3 regions of the Actinoplanes sp. NPDC051388 genome follow, and region 2 is predicted to be linked to each of the others. Evidence: riboswitches for the same ligand, from Rfam matches in the RefSeq annotation. Region 2 holds a riboswitch; each other region holds the start of a gene.

Region 1 (6,329 bases), on a different contig from region 2:
GCAGCGACGCCATCACAGTCCGCCGGGCAGCACCCCCTCCTCGATGTCGGCGAAGTCGTCCTCACTCGCCGAGAGGTAGTCCTCCCACGCCTGCTTGTCCCAGATCTCCACTCGAGTGCTGGCCCCGATCACCACCAGCTCACGCTCGAGGGTCGCGTACTCCCGCAGGTGCGACGGGATGGTGACCCGCCCCTGCTTGTCCGGGACCTCGTCGTGCGCGCTGGCGAAGAACACCCGGCTGTAGGCCCGGGCGGCTTTGTGCGTGACCGGCTGCTCGCGCAACTGCCCCGCGATGCGCTGGAACTCCGGCATCGGGAACACGTACAGGCAACGCTCCTGCCCCTTGGTGATCACGACACCCCCCGCCAACTCATCCCGGAACTTCGCCGGAAGGATCAGCCGCCCCTTTTCGTCCAGGCGTGGGGTATGCGTGCCGAGAAACATCGGCCACCCCCCTACGCCCTTGCCCGGCGGTTTCGCGGTCCGCCGAGTCGACTCCGGGCCGGCAGGTCCCCCCTGCCACTGCACTCCACTCTACTCCACTTCCCTCCACTCGCAACCGGAATGACGCCGTCCTTGAAATTGATTCGCGGATGAATGCGCAGCTCAGAGACGTGGAGGAGAAGTGGAGGGAGTTGCGCCTCGATCGGCGGTCCTAAACCCGACATCGCGCCTAGCCGGGCACGAAACCCTGCCCGAAATGGCGTCGGGGAGGGCTGTGGAGGGATCCGGGGAGCGAAGTAGAGGAGAAATGACAGTGGCGGGGCGCGACCCGGGAATCCCGGATCACGCCCCGCCCACTGTCCTACCTACCTGGCGGGTGCCGCTCCTCAGACGAGGCGGCGCACCACGTAGTTGCTGCCGATCATCTTGCGCTTGGAGACCCGGGCGCCGGAGTGCGGCGAGTCCCAGATCTTGCCACCGCCGGCGTAGACCGCGGCGTGGTAGCCGTACGACCCGGACCGGAAGATGATCAGGTCACCGGGCTTCTTGCCGCCCTTGCTGACCGACTTGCCGTACTTCTGCTGCGAGTTCGCCTTGTGCGGCAGCTTCCGCCCGGTCGTCTTCTTGTAGACGTAGAGCGTGAACCCCGAGCAGTCGAAGCGCTTCGGGCCCGCGGCGCCGTACTTGTACAGCGCGCCCTTGTGCTTCGCGGCCTCGGCGAGCACCTTCGTGCCACTCGCCTTGACCGTCACCTTGATGTAGTTGCTGCCGCCGGCCTTCGTCCCGCCGCCACCGAGGAACACGGTGCGGTAGGTGCCGGTGACGAGCGGCTTGCTGGTGAAGGTGACCGTGCCGGACTTGGACAGGCTCTTCGTCTGCCAGGTCTTCCACCCCTTGCGGTACGCCTGGAGGCGGACCTTTCCGGTGGTGACGACCTTGCCGGTCTTCGGGTTGATCACCTTCGCGGTCACTCGCACGGTCGAGCCGTAGGAGATGGTCCGCGTGTTCACGCTCTGGGTCACCTTCGCCGCGGGCAACGCGGCGGCGGCCGTCACGACCGACGTGGAGGCGGCGACGGGAGCGGCAGCCGCGGGCTGGCCGGCCACGAGCAGACCGGCGCAGAGGCTGAGACCCAGGGACAGTGCGATGCTGCCGGTGCCGATGCGGCGACCTCGGCTCGAACTGCTTCCGTGCACGGTAGAGATATCCCTCCGGCACGCCTGCGAGGTTAGCTGTCGGGTTCGGGCGGGAAGGTTGCCCGGCCGCGTTAGCGGCTTCACCCCAAGGCCTGAAGGAATCACCGCGGGTTCGCGGCGACCTTCGCGAGACCGGAAATGGGTCCCCCGTCCCTGCCCCCCACTGCCTATGTTCGGTCTTTCGCTTACTCGGGTCGCGGGACCGGACCGGGGCAGGGCTCGGCGTGATCCGGATCCGCACGAACGGCGAGCGGTCGCTCACCGGCGAGACCTTGCTACCGGATTTTTCGTACGGTCGCTGAGCGTGATTAGTGACCCAGAGTAATTGGCACATCGACGCGTGTCCGGTTTGTGATCGTCCAGAGAAAAATGCCGACGCACTGCGCATCGAAGCCATTACCGATTGTCGAAGTCGACTAGTGAATCAGAACACATAAATAAAGTGTGATGCCCCTATCACGAACGGGTTAAGGCTCCACCATTCATCTCATCAGCCGCCCCATCTGCCGGTTTCCGTCCGGCCGTTCGTCCGAGGCGCCTGGAGGCAACTCGACGTGGTGTCCGTTTCCGGTACTGTCGCGACCGTGACGGACGGGAAGATGCCCCTGCGGGCCAAGGTGGCGAGTTCCGTCTCGCGGACGGCGGCCGCGCTCTCGCGCGCCGCGGGCCGCGGCGACGGCTCGGTGATCGGCGGCTGGATCGGTCTGAAGATCGACCCGGACCTGCTGCGCAACCTGGCCAACGGGCGTGCCATCGCCTTGGTCTCGGGCACCAACGGCAAGACCACGACGACGCGGCTGACCGCCGCGGCGCTGGGAGTGCTGGGCCCGGTGGCGACCAACTCGTTCGGCGCCAACATGCCCACCGGGCACACGTCGGCGCTGGCCAAGGCCGGCGCCACGCCGTTCGCGGTGCTCGAGGTGGACGAGCACTACCTGGCTCGGGTGATCGACGAGACCACCCCGCGCGCGGTCGCGCTGCTCAACCTGAGCCGCGATCAGCTCGACCGGGCCAAAGAGGTCGCGATGATGGCGCAGATGTGGCGGACCGCGCTGGCCGGCCACCCCGACATCAGGGTGATCGCCAACGCGGACGACCCGATGGTGGTCTGGGGCGCGATCGCCAGCCCGCACGTCACCTGGTTCAGCGCCGGCCAGCGCTGGCACGACGACTCCTGGGTCTGCCCCGAGTGCGGCTCCGCCATCGAGCGGGCCAACGGTGACTGGTGGTGCACGGGGTGCCCGCTGCGCCGGCCGGACGCGCAGTGGGTCGTCGAGGACGACGGCGTGGTCGACCCGAACGGCGACTGGCACCTGGTCAAGCTGCAGCTGCCCGGCACGGTCAACCTGGGCAACGCGGCCGCCGCGCTGGCCACCGCCGCCGAGTTCGGCGTCCGCGCGATAGAGGGTGTGCCCCGCCTGGCCGCGGTCACCTCGGTGGCCGGGCGTTATGCGCAGGTCGACCGGGACGGCCGCAACATCCGGCTGCTGCTGGCCAAGAACCCGGCGAGCTGGCTCGAGGCGTTCGACATGGCCGACGTGGCGCCGACGCTGCTCTCCATCAACGCGCGCGACCCCGACGGCTTCGACACGTCCTGGCTCTATGACGTCGACTTCTCCCCGCTGCGCGGCCGGCCCGTGCTGATCACCGGCGACCGGGCGTACGACCTGGCCGTCCGGCTCGAGGTGAACCGTGTCCCGTTCCGGCACGTTAAGACCTTCGACGAGGCGATCCGAGAAACCCCGCCCGGGCGGCTCGAAGTGATCGCGAACTACACCGCATTCCAGGACATCCGAGCGGAGTTGGACCGTGTCAACTGAAAGCACGCTCCGGATCGTGTGGATCTATCCGGACCTGCTGTCGACGTACGGCGACCGCGGCAACATGCTGATCCTGGCGCACCGGGCGGCCCTGCGCGGCATCCCGGCGCAGACCCTCGAGGTCCGTTCCGACCAGCCGATGCCCTCGTCCGCCGACATATACCTGATCGGTGGCGGCGAGGACGGGCCGCAGGCGCTGGCGGCGCAGCGGCTGATCGCCGACGGCGGCGTGCACCGGGCGGTCGGTCAGGGCGCCGCGGTGCTGGCCATCTGCGCCGGTTACCAGCTTTTCGGTCACTCCTTCTTCGCCAAGGGGGCGAAAGTTCAGGGCCTCGGCCTGCTCGACCTGACCTCGGACCGGGGCGAGACCCGGGCGGTCGGCGAGCTGCGCGGCGACATCGACCCGCGGCTCGGGCTGCCGCCGCTGACCGGTTTCGAGAACCACGGCGGCCGCACCCACCTGGGATCGGGCGTCGCGCCGCTGGCCCGCGTGACCGCCGGGATCGGCAACGACGGGCAGACCGAGGGGGCCTGGCACGGCAAGATCCTCGGCACGTACAGCCACGGTCCGGCGCTGGCCCGCAACCCAGATGTAGCCGACCTGCTCCTGCGATGGGCCACCGGCGCGGATAGTCTTGCCCCCGTTGACGACACGTGGGCCGACCGGCTGAGAACCGAGAGACTCGCGGCAGCAAGCGCCTGACCTGCTCTAATCCCAAGACGAACCAGGAGTGCAAGCCTTTATGACTGACACCCTGATCGCCCCGCGGGGCCTTCTGCTCGCGGACCCTCAGGTTGCCGAAACGGCTCCCCTGGCAATTCTTCCCACCGCCCCCAAGATCACTCTGCGTCGCCGCCTGATCCGCTTCGGCGTCCTCGGCCTCGTGGTCGGCGGCCTCGCCGTGGCGGCCTCGGTGCTGCCGCTGCGCGACATCGCGGACGCGGTGGTCGCGCTCGGCCCCGCCGCCGCGGTCGCCATCGCAGTGGTCGGCGGGCTGCTGCTCTCGGTGCTCGTCCCCCGCACGGCGATCACGCTGGCCTGCGGCGCGCTGCTCGGCGCCGGCGTCGGCGCGGCGACCGCCCTGGCCGCCGCGGTGATCGCCGCGATCGCCACCTACTACGCGGGCCGCTGGGCCGGGCGGGGCGCGCTGGGCGCCAAGGCCGGCGGGCGGATGCAGCGCCTGGACGGCTGGCTCAACCGCCGTGGCCTCTCCGCGGTGCTGCTCGTGCGTTTCCTCCCGCTGGCGCCGTTCGGCCTGATCGGCTACGCCTACGGCACCACCAGCGTCTGCCGCAAGCGCTACCTGCTGGGCACCACGCTCGCCTCGATCCCGTCCGCGGTGTCCTACGCGGTGATCGGCGCGGCGGTGACCGCTCCCGGCGACCTGAACCCGATGAGCCTGGCGCCGGCCCTGATCGGCTTCGCCCTCACCACCACGATCGTGGTCCGCTGGCGCCGAGCCGCCCGCCGCGCGGCGGCGATCGCCACCGCCACCGCAATCTGACCCGAAGCACAGCGAAAGGCCCGGCCATTCGGCCGGGCCTTTCGTCTTGGCCGCATGCCGCCCGCCGCGCCGCCACCCGCCGCCCAGCGCGCCGCTACCCGCCGCCCAGCGCGCCGCTACCCGCAGCACCGCCGCCCAGCGCGCCGCTACCCGCAGCACCGCCGCCCAGCGCGCCGCCACCCGCCCGCCGCACCGCCACCTCCCCCACCCAGGCACTGGGTGGGCCTGAAATTAGGCGACGGCTACGACATTTCTGGCCGGCCATCCACAGCAGCACAAAAGGCCCGGCCCACCCGGGGCCGGGCCTTTCGCTTGTCTCAGTCAGACGACGACGCTGACCAGGCGGCCCGGCACCACGATGACCTTCTTCGGCTCGCGGCCGGCCAGCGACTCCGCCACCTCGGCCAGCGCCACCTCGCGCACCAGCGCCTCCGCCGCGTCCGGCGCCACCTCGACCCGCCCGCGGACCTTGCCGTTGATCTGCACCGGGTAGGTGATCGACTCGGCCTTCAGCAGCTCCGGGTCGGCCACCGGGAAGTCCGCATAGGCCAGCGTGCCCGAATGGCCCAGCTTCCCCCACAGCTCCTCGGCCATGTGCGGGGCGAACGGCGACAGCATCAGCACCAGTGGCTCGACCGCCTCGCGGGACGCGACCGGCAGCGGGGTCAGCCCGTTGGTCAGCTCGATCAGCTTGGCGATCGCGGTGTTGAACCGCAGCTCGTCCAGGTCGGTGCGGACGCCGTCGATGGTCCGGTGCAGCAGCCGGCGGGTCTTGGCGTCCAGCGGGTCGTCGGTGACCCGCACCGCGCCGGTCTCCTCGTCCACCACCAGCCGCCACACCCGCTGCAGGAAGCGCTGCGAGCCGACCACCGCGCGGGTCTCCCACGGGCGGGACACGTCCAGCGGGCCCATCGCCATCTCGTAGACCCGGAACGTGTCGGCGCCGTACTGATCGCACATCTCGTCGGGGGTCACCACGTTCTTCAGCGACTTGCCCATCTTGCCGTACTCGCGGGCGACCTCCTGGTCGTGCCAGAACCACTTGCCGTCGCGCTCGACAACCTCCTCGGCCGGCACGATCACGCCACGCGCGTCCCGGTATGCGTACGCCTGGATGTAGCCCTGGTTGAACAGGCGCTTGAACGGCTCGAACGATGACACGTGACCCAGGTCGAACAGGACCTTGTGCCAGAACCGCGCATACAGCAGGTGCAGCACGGCGTGCTCGACCCCGCCGACGTACAGGTCCACGCCGCCGGTGTCGCCGGGCTTGCGCGGGCCCATCCAGTAGGCCTCGTTCTCCGGGTCGACCAGCCGCTTGTCGTTGTGCGGGTCCAGGTAGCGCAGCTCGTACCAGCAGGAGC
Region 2 (6,329 bases):
CGCACGCTCGCCGCCACCGGCCGCCGGCGGGGTGGTCTCGACCCGGCCGGGCCAGAGCACGATCAGCGCGATCAGCGTGAGCAGGGCGGCCGGGACGAGCACCGCGGTGACGATGCGGCGGGTGCGCCGGGACGCGGCGGGCGGGGACGCGGCGTGCGCGTGCGCGTGGGTCACTTCCGTCGGGCCGGGTCGTTCCACGCCTCACGCAGCTCCCGCTTGGTGGTCTGCCACCACTCCTTCAGGTCGGCGCCGAAGTCGCGGAAGTCGCCACGCAGGTCGTCCATCGCCCAGACGAAGCCGGGGTCGTCGAGGCGGATGCCCATCCGTTCGGCGAAGCCCAGCAGCCACAGCACGACCACCAGCCCGAGCGCCACCACCGGCAGCGGGGACGCGACCGTCACGGCGTACCAGACGAGGAGGGTGACGATCGCGATCACCGTGCCCAGGCCGCCGAGCGCGGCGCGGCGCAGCAGCCGCGGCGCCAGGCGCAGGCACCGCCAGGGCAGCGTGCCGGCCGGGATCAGCACTCGCGCGGCCAGGCCGGTGGCGCCGAGCGCGACCGCGGCCGCGAACAGCCGGGCGAACTCCCAGTCGAGGTGCGCCGGGATCATCACCAGCAGGACCGCCGGGGCGAGCCACTTGCGCAGCCCGCTGAGCAGGCTGCGGATCGGCCAGGTCATCGAGATCACATCGGGGCGCGCCGGGTCGTCGCGGGCCACGCCGTGCAGGCCGCGCATCGATCGGCCGACCTTGAGCCGCTCGGCGTCGAGCATCGCGACCAGCCACCGGCCGTAGGTGTTGGCCGGATCCTGGGCCAGCGCCTTGCAGGCGGCGTCGAAGGCGGCCTCGCGGTCTCCCGCCTCCCGTTCCACCGCGGCCAGGGTGAGCAGGCTCTCCACCGAGTCCGGCGCCAGCTCCAGCGCCTGCCGGGCCGCGGCGCGAGCCGGTTCGGCCTTGCGATCTGCCGAGTACGCCCGGGCCAGCACCCGATGCCCGGCGGGATCGTGCGGGGCCAGCCGCGCCGACTCCAGCGCCGCCGTGATCGCCGCCGCCGTGCGCAACAGCGCGATCAGGCTCTCCGCGCGCTCGGCGTGCGCACCGGCCAGCTCCGGATCGGCGGCCAGCGCGGCGTCGCAGGCGTCCACCGCCGACGGGTACTCCCGCCGCATCCGCAACACGAATCCCAGCAGCACCAGCAGCTCCGGGTCGGCGGGCGCGGCGGCCAGGCCGTCGCGCAGCAACCGCTCGGCATCGTGGTAGCGACCGGTCTCGGCGAGCCCACGCGCCTGCCGGTAGGTCGCCGCTTCGGTCATGGGTTGCGATTATGCCTCGCCCGGTTGAGGTTTCCGGCGCGGAAGGGCTCAATTCGGCGTCCGGCGGCCGATGTTTGCCCTTGCACCCGGGCGGACCGGGCGCGGTGGAGGGACGACGAGATGCGCGCGCTCTGGGCCACGGCCCTGCGGTTCGGCCGGAACGGGATGGAACCGATCCTGGTCCTGGCCGTGGTCGCCGGGCTGCGCGTGTTCGGCCTCTCCGGCGACACGCCGCTGTGGCTGATCGCCGCCGCGCTGATCGCCGGCACCGTCTGGCAGCAGCCCGGGGTGCAGAGCCGGCTGTCCGGCGGCGTGCCGGGCGGGCGGCTGTGGCTGCGCGTCGTCCTGCACGTGCTGCAGACCACCGCGGTCATGTACATGGTCGGCTGGGGCGCGCTGCTGGCCGTCGCACACCTGCACATCTTCACGCTCTACCTCAAGGAGGACGGCTCCCGCTCGTGGAAGCCGCTGGCCGTCAGCAGCGCCATCTCCCTCGGGCTGGGCGAACTGGCATTCGCCGGCGGCCTGCTGAACAGCTATCTGCCACTCCCGCAGGGTCACGGCGTCTCGCTGCTGATCGCCCTGGGCACGCTGACCACGGCCCGGGTGATCGGGCACTCCACCGAGATGCGGGAGCGGGCCGAGGGCGCGTTGCGGGCCAGCGAGGAGCGCTTCCGGGCGCTGCTGCGGGACGGCTCGGAGGTGGTCACGATGTCCGAGGCGAACGGCACGGTGACCTACGTGAGCCAGGCGATCGCCCAGGTGATGGGCTGGTTCCCGAACGACGTGGTGGGCCACCGCCTACGCGAGTACGTGCACCCGGACGACGTGCTGGCGGATGCCGAGCTGCACGAGCGGGTGCTGGCCGGCGACGGCACCACCGAGCACGCCGCCGAGATGCGCTACCGGCACGCGGACGGCGGCTGGCACTGGCACGAGGTGATTCTGCGCAACATGCTCGCCCACCCCGAGGTGCACGCGGTCGTCGGCCACCACCGGGACATCACCGAGCGGCGGGCGGTGCAGGACCGGATCGCGTACGCCGCCGCGCATGACAGCCTGACCGGGCTGGCGAACGGGCCGACGCTGACCCGCGACCTCGAGCGCGCGCTGGCCCAGGGCACCCGCTACCAGTACCCGGTCGGGATGCTCTTCCTGGACCTGGACGGCTTCAAACAGGTCAACGACACGTACGGGCACGACGTCGGCGACCAGCTGCTGCACACCATCGCGGAGGTGGTGCGCGGGACCGTGCGGGACACCGACACCGTGGGCCGGCTGGGCGGCGACGAGTTCGGCGTGGTGCTGAGCCGGGTCGGCGGCGCGGACGAGGCGATGGCCGTGGCGCAGCGCATCATCGAGGGCATCGACCAGCACCGGTCGGTGGCCGGCCTGCGGCTCGACGTCGGTTGCAGCGTCGGCGTGGCGATCGCCTTCCCGGGCGGCAGCGACGCGAAGACCATGCTGCGGCACGCGGACGCGGCGATGTACCGCTCGAAGCGCCGCGCCCGCAACGGCTTCCAGCTCTACGTCGAGGACAACCTCGAAGCGCCCTGGCTGCAGCCCTGAGGTCTCTCAGCCCGGTCGGCGGTAGCCGGCGATCGGGCCGCGGTCGATGGTCGCCATGCGCACGTGGTCACCGGTGTGCGGCGCGTGCACGACCTCGCCGCCGCCGATGTAGATGGCCACGTGATGCAGGCTGCCCGGGTAGTAGAACACCAGGTCGCCGGGTTTCAGCTCGGCCCTGGTGACGGCCCGGCCCTCGCCCCACTGGTCGCGGGTGTAGTGCTCGAGGTGCACCCCCACGCTGGCCCAGGCGGTCTTGGTGAGCCCGGAGCAGTCGTAGCCGCCCGGTCCCTCGGCGCCGAAGATGTACGGCTTGCCGATCAGGTCACAGGCCTTCTGCGCGGCCCGCCCGCCCTTGTCCCGGGTGTAGGTGACCGGGCACGGGCCGGTGCGGAACGCCCCGTCGTCGGCGCTGCTGCCATAGGCCTTGATCCGGAGCTTCTGCAGCTCGCCGATTTTCTTCTCGATGCCGGCCTTGCTGCGGGCCAGCCCGGCGTCCTGGGTGGCCAGGGTCTGGGTCAGCGTGTCCAGGTCGCGCTTGTCCCCGCTGAGCTTGTCGCGCAGCTCGGCGACGTCCTTGACCTCGGCGCGCTGGTGCTTCGCGTACTGGTCCAGGAACATCAGCTTGTCGGTGAGGCCGGTGGTGGTCCCGGTCATGATCATGGCGCGCATCGCGCTGGGCGACCCCTGCATGTACGCGTCCGCGGCCATCCCGCGCACCTGCGCCATGGCGACGTTGACCTCGATCTCGAGCGGGGTCAGCCGCTTCTGGATGGCGGCCAGGTTGCGGCGGTTGGCGATCAGCTTGTTGTGCACGTTGTTGTACTGCTCGATGACCGGCTCGAGCTTGTTCCACTCGGCGTCGATCTGGGCCTCGACGCCGGACGGCGTGGGCTCGGCGTGGACCGGGGCGACCGGCGCGACGATGACGGCCGCGGCGGCGGCGAGAACGACAAGCAGGCGGCGCACGTGGGGGCGGATCCCTTTCTTCCCTCAGCCGCCGACCGGGTTAGCTGACGGGTTCGCGAGGGAAGCGCTCGCGGCCGCAGACTCTGCGGCTTCACCCCAACTGCTCGGGTCCCCGATGCACGCACGGAGCGTGATTAGGCGGTGGCCCGTCAGGTCGGCCGGTGTGGACGACGGGGGACTGCCGAGCCGCGGACCACCGTACCCGGGTTGCGGTTGATCGGAAACGCGGCCGCCCGGTGTCACTCACAGTGGCCAGCGGTTGACCGCGGCACTGAGCCACGGGACCACCACGACGACCGTCGGCAGGACCAGCAACGCGACTGCGGCGGCCACCACGAGCAGGGTCAGCGCGGCCGATCGGGGGTGCGGCGCGGCCAGCCGGTCGAGGCGCCGGCGGCGGTCCTCCCCCGCGCCTTCGTCGCTCAGCCTGGCGAGCGCGCCGGCCACCGGCGCGGCGCCCTCGCGGTCGGTGGCGGCGTCGTCGGCGACCATCTCCAACAACAGGTGTACGGCGTCCAGCGGCGCCCGCGATCGCAGCGGCCGCGGCACCGCCCGGTAGAACGCGGTGAACGACTCGCGGACCAGCTCGTGCCGGTGCCGCAGGTGCGCCTGCTCGTGCGCGATCACCGCGGCCACCTGAGCGTCGTCCAGCACGTCCAGGGCGCCGCCGGTGAGCACCACCCGCGGCGAGCGGCCGGCCACGCAGTAGGCCAGCGGCTGTGCGCCGTCGAGCACCCGCAGGCCCTCGACGTCCAGGCCGTGGCGCTTCTCCGCGGTGTCCAGCAGATCCACCAGCAGGCGGTGCCGGGCGCGGCGGGCCCGGGATCGCCACATCACGCCGGCCAGCGACACCAGCAGCCGCAGCACGATCACCGCGGCCACCGCCAGGGCGCCGATCAGCGCGACGGTGGCCGCCCGGCGGCCGCTGCCGGCGGCGCGGATCAGCTCCTCCGGGCCGGCCAGCACCACGCCCAGCGCGCACAGCACGCCGGCCAGGGTGATCGCCTGCCAGAGCAGCACGGCGGCGGCGGGCGCCCGGTCCGGCCAGCGGGCGCCGGCCAGCACCCCGGGCACGACCAGCGACAGCGTCAGCCCGAGCGCGCCCAGGAGCAGGGCGGTCACTTCTGCCGGGCCGCCTCGATCGCCGCCGCCAGGGCGTCGGGCGAGAGCTGGCCCACGAAGTACGCCAGGGCCGCGTCCTGGTCGGGGGTGTCGCCGAGCGCGTCCAGCATCAGCGCCGCGGTCATCTGCTCGCGGGTCTGCGCGGGCAGGTAACGAAAGGCGCGGCCGTCCCGCTCGCGGGTCACCACGGACTTCTTGGCCAGCCGGTCGAGCACCGTCATCACCGTCGTGTAGGCCAGGTCGCGGCCGCTCAGGCGCTCGTGCACCTCGCGCACGGTCAGCGGCCCGCCGGCCTCCCACAACTGCGTCATGACCTCACGTTCCAGGTCTCCCAGCGCCATGTGAGCCATCCTACTGCACGACGTAGTACTACTCGTCGTAGTATCTACTACAGGACGTCGTAGAGGAGTCTTCCATGGACGTGCTGGACCTGACCCGGCTGCAGTTCGCCGTCGTCACGATCTACCACTACTTCTTCGTGCCGCTGTCGATCAGCCTGGCGGCGATCGCGGCCGGACTGCAGATCGCGTGGCTGCGTACCCGTGAGGATCGGTTCTTGCGGTTGACCAAGCTGACCGGGAAGTTGCTGATCGTCACGTTCGCCGTGGGGGTGGTGACCGGGCTGGTGCAGGAATTCCAGTTCGGCATGGGGTGGAGCGCGTTCGCCCGCTTCTACGGCGACGTGTTCGGCCCGACCCTGGCGATCGAGGGGATGCTCGCGTTCTTCCTCGAGGCCACGTTCCTGGCGCTCTGGTATTTCGGCTGGGACCGGCTGCCCCGCATGGTGCACCTGGCGACCATCGTGATCGTGGCGATCGGCACGGTGCTGTCCGCGTTCATCATCCTGGCGGCCAACTCGTTCATGCAGAACCCGGTGGCGTACGAGCTCGACCCGGCCACCGGGCGCGCGCATCTCACGTCCTTCGCCGAGCTGTTGACGAACAAGGTGAACCTGGCCGCCTTTCCGCACACGCTCGCCGGTGCGGTGATGGTCGGCGGGGCCTTGATTCTCGCCATCGGCGTCTGGCAGCGGCACGCTTCCTTGATCTTCCGCACCTATGCCCGGCTCGGCGCGTGGCTCACCCTCGCCGGCGGCGCGCTCACCGCGCTCACCGGCGACCACCTCGGCAAGGTCATCACCGAGGTCCAGCCGATGAAGATGGCCGCCGCCGAGGCGCTCTACGAGACCACGACGGGCGCGCCGTTCTCGGTGTTCGCGGTCGGCGGGCTGGACGGCGGCCGGCCGTGGTTCAGCCTGGAGATCCCGTGGCTGCTGTCGATCCTGGCCAAGGGCTCCCCCGGCGACACCGTGCAGGGCATCGACGATCTCCAGGCTCTTTACACCTCGGAATATGGACC
Region 3 (6,329 bases), on a different contig from region 2:
TCCGCCACCAACTGCCGATCCATGCCAAGCCGCTGCGCCGTCTCCTGCAGCACGTCATACGCCTCGCGCACCCCACACCCCCGCTGCGCGATGATCACCCCGATGGCCCGGTCGACCGTAGCCCCCTGGCTCAGCGCCGCCCGCCGGGACAACTCCCCCAGCAGGATCTCCGCCTGGTTCACGATCGCCATCGCGCTGAGCAGCAGCTCCGGCCCGATCCCGTGCGGCTCCCGCACGAACACGCTCAACGCCCCGACCGACTCGCGCCGCACGTCCAGCGGAATCGAGGCCACCGCGAACACCCCGTCGGCCCGCGCACAGTCTGCCAGAGCCGGCCAGCGTGGGTCCGCGGTCAGGTCCTGCGTCGTCACCATCGTGCGGGTGCGCGCGGCCTCCATGCCGGGGCCCTGCCCGGTCTCGTACTGGCAGTCGTCCACCGCACGCCCGTCGCCGCCGGAAGCGGTCAGCGTGAGCGGCTCGCCCTCGGTGATCAGCACGACCGAGCACCGGACCGCGCCGGGCACCGCGCCGGCCGTGAACACCGCCAGCCGGTCCAGCGCCTGCGTCACATCGTCGGTGGCGAGCAGGCGGGCGGACAGCTCATGCAGGAGTCCGGCCACCTCGAGCTGGTGCGGCGGTTCGGTGGGAAGTGCTACTTGGCCGGTGATGGGGTGTTCCGTCTCGGTGTAGTGGGCCGGCGCCGCGTTCGTGGCACCGGTGTTGCCCTGTCCAGGCACGCGCGTCGGGACCGTGCGACGTGTCTGGTTGGGTGCGGACGCGCCGCTCCCCTGCGGAACTCGCCGCGGGACGACTCGCCCGCCGCTCCGTCGTGGGTCAGGCACGCGACGGATCCTGCCACGCCGCCGCCGTACCCGAAAGTTTTGTGCCCCTACCGGGTGCCTTCGATGGGTGTGACCGTCTGGTCCGAGGTGCGGTGTTCGCGCGCCAGGCCGAGATCGTCCTCGCGCTCGTCCGACTCCGCCAGAATGGCCTCGGCCTGCGCTTCCGGGTCGGCACTGCCCGCCGCCAACTCCTCCGGCAACAGTTCCGCCGCCCGCTGCTCCGCCCGTGAGTCATCCATGAAGATCACCGTTACCCGCACATCTGTCGGAAAAACATCAAGATCAAACCCGGGTCGCAGCGGGGTGGGTGGTCCAGACCGTCACTCCCGTCGAGGGTCAGCTCGCTGGCGCTCGCCTCCACCTGCGTGAGTGGCCACTCCCAAGAGCCAAAGACCCAAAACCGGGAGTGGCCGCTCCCAAGAGCGAAGACCCAAAAACCGGGAGTGGCCACTCCCAAGAGCGAAGACCCAAAAACCGGGAGTGGCCACTCCCAAGAGCGAAGACCCGAAGCCCGGAGTGGCGACTCCCAGGAGCGAAGACCCAAAGCAGTGCGCCGCCCCCGGGAATCCCGAAGGCGGCGCGGATGTCGGTGCGCATGTCGCCTCGCGGCGAAAGGCACAACACGGCTCCAGCCGGACTGGTATTCCGTGAAGGCAAAGGGTGAGGCCCGGGGACAGTGGACGCACCGACATCTGCTCTCAACTGTCGGTCGGCCCCGATGATTCCATGACCGGTTGTGACGCAGACCACACACATCGTTTGCGCCGAAGATCGCCGGGTAGGTGCTCCGGCATGACCCAGCAGGAGCACTTAGAGGCCTTCGACTCGGACGACACGGATGTCGACTTCGCCAACGAGCACGAGGACACCACCGTCGACGCGGACGTCAGCGGCGACCGCGACCAGGCCGAGACCGAGAGCCCCGAGGGCTGGGACGGTCTGGACCAGGACGGCCCCCCTTAGAAGTCCTGCGTCAACCGGGACGGATCGATCTCCCGCCCGGGGTGCCGGCTCAGATACTCCGTCTCCAGCTCCGCTGTCCGGCGCAGATGGTTGGACAGCGCCGCGTCCGGGCCAAAGCGCAAGGTGTCCAGCCGCGTCCGGTGCAGGCTGTGCAGCTCGCGCAGCAGGTCGTCGTCGCCGAGACCGGCCGGATCGATGCCGGTCTCCTGCACCACGAACTCGGGATCAGTCATCTCGGCCTCCTGATCGGGTCCGCACAGCCATGCCCGCCCAGGCCGGGCCCAAACCGCCACGGCTACGCTGACAGGCATGAAAGGGCTGTGGACCCCGGCCTGGATAGCGCGCCACGTGGCCGCGCTCGTCCTCGTGCCGGCGTTCCTCGGCCTCGGCTGGTGGCAATACACGCGCGCCACCGAGGGCAACGCTCTCAGCTGGGGTTACGCGTTCCAGTGGCCGGTCTTCGCGGGCTTCGTCGTCTTCCTGTGGTGGCGCGAGGTCAAGCTCGAGCGCCACGGGAAGCCGCAGGACACGCCCGCCCCAGAGGTGGAAAGGCGGCCAGGTTCGCCTGTTACGGTCGGCCGCCCCATCCGGGTGCCGGCCCGCCCCGCCGCCGGGGACGATGCCGACGATCCGGAGCTGACCGCCTACAACGATTACCTCGCCTGGCTGGCCACCCATCCCGGCGCCAGGCCGGGCGACTACCCGGGCAAGAGCAAGAGATAAGGACGAGGAACAGTGCAGGGAGCTCTCACCCGCTACCGGATCATCGCCTGGATCGTCGGCGTGGTCCTGATCCTCCTGGTCGTGGTGGGCATGCCGCTGAAATACCTGGCCGACAACGACGCCGTGGTCGCCGGCGTCGGCCCGGCGCACGGCTTCCTCTTCATCCTCTATGTGCTGGCCACCTTCGACCTGGGCCGCCGCCTGCAGTGGCCGCTCACCCAGATGCTGCTGATCATGCTCGCCGGCACGATCCCGTTCCTGTCCTTCTGGGCCGAGCGGAAAGTGTCACATCAATGGGCTCGCGGCAATTCCGATAAGTCCGATTCCGGCACCGAAGGTCACGCTCTGAAAGCGTAAACACACGGACTGGTGCGCATCTCATTGCCATTGGCATAAGTCACTCTTAGAAAACTTGTAATTCTAAGATTCGCCGATAAGTTGATGCGGTTGGTCCGGTCTGCAGCCACAACCCTCCGGTGGCGCCGGCCCAGCGCCGCCGAGTCAATCCGGCCGACCGCGCCGAGGCCCACATCCCCATCGGGCCCGCGGAGTGGACAGCCGGTGAGCCGGGGAACCAGGTAACTGGGGTGAATCCGCTCCCCCGAGCGGTAGGACCATCTTCCGTCCGAACCCGTCAGCTAACCCGGTAGGCGGCCAGGCGGAAGAAAGGCCTCATAGCGTTGTCACACGCCCGTTTGAGGTTCCGGACGCTCGCCGTCGCCACACTGGCGCTGGCCATCACCGGGACCACTGCGACGGCCGCGCACGCGGAGCCGTCGAAGGCTGAGCTCACCAAGCAGATCCAGAAGGCGTCGGACGATCTCGAGGACGTGGTCGAGTCGTTCAACGGCATGAAGATCACCATCGCGAAGACCAAGAGCGATCAGCTCAAGCTGACGCAGTCGCTCGGTCCGGCCAAAGAGGCGCTCAAGGTCGCCACGGCCGAGATGGGTGAGATCGCCGCGACCGCCTACAAGCAGGGCGACATCGGCACGGTGAACGTCGTGCTCAACGGCCCCGGCAACCTGCTCGACCGGATGAGCGTCATCGAGCAGATGACCCGTGACCGGCAGCGCAAGATCAACGACTTCACGGCGACGACGCAGGACTACGACGCCCGTCAGGCCGCCCTGAAGACGCTGCAGACCAAGCAGACCGCTCAGCTGAACGAGCTCAGCAAGCGCAAGAAGAAGATCGAGAACGACCTCAAGAAGCTGTACGCCATGCGCACCGCGGCATACGGCAAGGCGACGTCGTCGGGCAGCAAGTACACCGGCACGATCCCGAACATCGCCGGTTCCGCGGGCAAGGCGGTCTCGTTCGCCTACAACGCGATCGGCGTCATGTACAAGTACGGCGCCGACGGCCCGAACGGCTACGACTGCTCCGGCCTGACCTCCGCGGCCTGGCGTGCGGCGGGCAAGTCGCTGCCGCACAAGGCTTCCGCGCAGATCGGCGCGACGACTCCGATCAGCAAGGGCGACCTGAAACCGGGCGACCTGGTGTTCTTCCGCAACGGCGGGCACGTCGGGCTCTATGTCGGCGGCGGCATGATGATCGACGCCTCCCATGCCGGCGAGCCGGTGAAGAAACGTTCGATCACCGTGATGTCTCCGACCGGGTACGGCCGGGTCAAGTAACCGGCCACGAGCACAACGAAAGGGCCGGTTCCCCTCGCGGGGAACCGGCCCTTTTCGCGTACCCGAATCAGGCGGCCTGCAGGCCCTCGGCCCGAGCCAGCTCACGCAGCCGGCCCAGCGCCTGGATCTCCAGCTGGCGGATCCGCTCACGGGAGAGCGAGAACCGCGAGGCGACCTCGGTGAGCGAGTGCTCCCGGCCGTCCTCGAGCCCGTAACGCGCCCGCATGATGCCGGCCGACCGGTCGTCCAGGTGGTTGAGCAGACCCTCGATGCGTGACCGCTCCAGTGCGGTCAGCACGATCTCCTCGGGCGACGGGGCGTCGCTGTCGGCCACCAGGTCGCCGAGGTTGGTGTCACCGTCGTCGCCCACCGGGGTGTCCAGCGAGACCGTGTCCTGCGCCCAGCGGGTGAGCTCGGTGACGCGCTCCACCGTCACGCCCAGCGCCTTGGCGATCTGCGCCGGCTCCGGGTCGGCGCCGAGCTCACGAACGAGCTGGCGGGTGACGTTGCGCATCCGGTTGACGTCCTCGACCAGGTGCACGGGCAAGCGCACGGTGCGCTCCTGCTGCGCGATGGCCCGGCTGATCGCCTGACGGATCCACCACGTCGCGTACGTCGAGAACTTGTAGCCGCGCTCGTAGTCGAACTTCTCGACGGCGCGGACGAGGCCGGTGTTGCCCTCTTGAATCAAGTCGAGCATCGGCATGCCGGATCGCACGTAACGCCGTGCGATCGAAACGACCAGCCGCAGGTTGGCGCGGATGAACAGGTCCTTCGCGCGCTTCCCGTCGGTGACCAGCCGCTCGAACTCCTCCTGGCTGACACCCCGCCGGACCTCGCCCTCTTCGAGCAGGTGCTCGGCGTAGAGGCCGGCTTCGATGGCCTTCGAGAGTTCGACCTCTCGGGCCGCGTCCAACAGTGGCGTCCGGGAGATTTCGTGCAGGTACACTCCAACGAGGTCGCGCTCCTCGGCAACCTCATCGGTCCGCATCACGGTGTTCTTCTCCACGCTCTCCACGGTCCCCTCATTGCCTTCACTAACCCTGTTACGGGCGATACCTGCGTCCATCAGTCCCTCCCCGTAACGTCCGCAGTTCTAGCCATTGCCGAACTGCTACATCCACAACAGATGGCGTCCCGCAGTGATTCCGGCTGGTGGATCGAAAGTGTCACGAGTGTCTGAGCGCTGGCTGAGAGCCCGATGCATACTTACTGAGGAACGCCCTCACATAGTCATTCGGAGCCGCACCCGGCGTTGGATGCGTTGACACACGCATACCCTTCGCCCGCTTCATGACACCATCGACCCCTCATCCGCCACAGCGACGGGCATCACGACCGCACCTGCGACCCTCGTCACTACCCTGTACGGCTGGGTTGCCAGGAGGGTTCACACGCAGGATCGGCCGGTTGCCACGGGGTTTGAAGCAAACTCCGGCACGAACGGCTCGTCACCGTGGTGAAACCCGGGCCACGAGCCACAATGCGCCACGTTGCGCCGCAGTTCACTCGCCCGTCCGGGTGACTGACATGCCGGGTTACATCCTTTCGGGAAACTGGTGCCCCGTCGATCTCATTAGCAGCCAGGACGTGACGGAAAACACATACGTCTGACGTGCTTGGATTGGCTCATGGAACGCACCGCATTGATCACCGGAGGCGCCGGCGGCCTCGGTTCGGCAGTTGTCTCCACATTCGTCGAAGCGGGCTGGCGGGTGGTCGCTCCGGTCCGAGCCGGCTCGGCCGCCCGATTGCCGGCCGGCGCGACCGCGGTTGAGACCGATCTCACGGTCCCAGCCGACGTCGGCCACGCGATCTCGGTCGCCACCGGCGAGGAGGGCGCGCCGCTCACCGCGGTGGTCAATCTCGTCGGCGGGTACGCGGGCGGCGGCCGCGTGCACGAGACGCCGATCGACGACTTCGAGGCGATGCTCAGGGTCAACCTGCGCCCGCTCTATCTGGTCACCTCGGCCGCGCTCCCGGCCCTGCTGGCAGCCGGTGGCGGCTCGATCGTCTGCGTCTCCTCCCGGGCCGCGGTGGCGCCGTTCCCGGGCGCCGCGGGCTATGTGACGGCCAAGGCGGCGGTGCTGGCGTTCGCGAATGCGGTGGCGGTCGAATATCGGGGGCAGGGAGTGCGGTGCAACACCGTGCTGCCGAGCGT

The links. A riboswitch is a leader RNA that binds a small molecule or an ion and turns the genes downstream of it on or off. The one in region 2 is predicted to bind cyclic di-AMP.
Region 1: it holds a riboswitch for cyclic di-AMP, as region 2 does, so the genes downstream of both, ACZ6TI_RS21160 (C40 family peptidase) here and ACZ6TI_RS15780 (C40 family peptidase) in region 2, are expected to answer to the same signal.
Region 3: it holds a riboswitch for cyclic di-AMP, as region 2 does, so the genes downstream of both, ACZ6TI_RS28815 (C40 family peptidase) here and ACZ6TI_RS15780 (C40 family peptidase) in region 2, are expected to answer to the same signal.

What each region holds. Positions count from the first base shown of each region.
Region 1 covers NZ_JBVJIP010000008.1:96,884-103,212, forward strand. Annotated here, with positions in the region: gene mraZ (division/cell wall cluster transcriptional repressor MraZ) at 13-444, opposite strand; gene ACZ6TI_RS21160 (C40 family peptidase) at 831-1,640, opposite strand; cyclic di-AMP (ydaO/yuaA leader) riboswitch at 1,647-1,829, opposite strand; gene ACZ6TI_RS21165 (MurT ligase domain-containing protein) at 2,240-3,460, shown strand; gene ACZ6TI_RS21170 (type 1 glutamine amidotransferase) at 3,450-4,163, shown strand; gene ACZ6TI_RS21175 (TVP38/TMEM64 family protein) at 4,204-4,965, shown strand; gene leuS (leucine--tRNA ligase) at 5,287-6,329, opposite strand, start outside.
Region 2 covers NZ_JBVJIP010000005.1:337,277-343,605, forward strand. Annotated here, with positions in the region: gene ACZ6TI_RS15765 (YibE/F family protein) at 1-198, opposite strand, end outside; gene ACZ6TI_RS15770 (hypothetical protein) at 171-1,313, opposite strand; gene ACZ6TI_RS15775 (diguanylate cyclase domain-containing protein) at 1,434-2,882, shown strand; gene ACZ6TI_RS15780 (C40 family peptidase) at 2,889-3,848, opposite strand; cyclic di-AMP (ydaO/yuaA leader) riboswitch at 3,863-3,999, opposite strand; gene ACZ6TI_RS15785 (M56 family metallopeptidase) at 4,092-4,970, opposite strand; gene ACZ6TI_RS15790 (BlaI/MecI/CopY family transcriptional regulator) at 4,967-5,311, opposite strand; gene ACZ6TI_RS15795 (cytochrome ubiquinol oxidase subunit I) at 5,386-6,329, shown strand, end outside.
Region 3 covers NZ_JBVJIP010000012.1:215,290-221,618, reverse strand. Annotated here, with positions in the region: gene ACZ6TI_RS28845 (ANTAR domain-containing protein) at 1-737, opposite strand, end outside; gene ACZ6TI_RS28840 (hypothetical protein) at 890-1,081, opposite strand; gene ACZ6TI_RS28835 (hypothetical protein) at 1,635-1,805, shown strand; gene ACZ6TI_RS28830 (DUF6158 family protein) at 1,802-2,038, opposite strand; gene ACZ6TI_RS28825 (hypothetical protein) at 2,115-2,528, shown strand; gene ACZ6TI_RS28820 (DUF3817 domain-containing protein) at 2,541-2,885, shown strand; cyclic di-AMP (ydaO/yuaA leader) riboswitch at 3,063-3,196, shown strand; gene ACZ6TI_RS28815 (C40 family peptidase) at 3,224-4,168, shown strand; gene ACZ6TI_RS28810 (sigma-70 family RNA polymerase sigma factor) at 4,236-5,237, opposite strand; gene ACZ6TI_RS28805 (SDR family NAD(P)-dependent oxidoreductase) at 5,800-6,329, shown strand, end outside.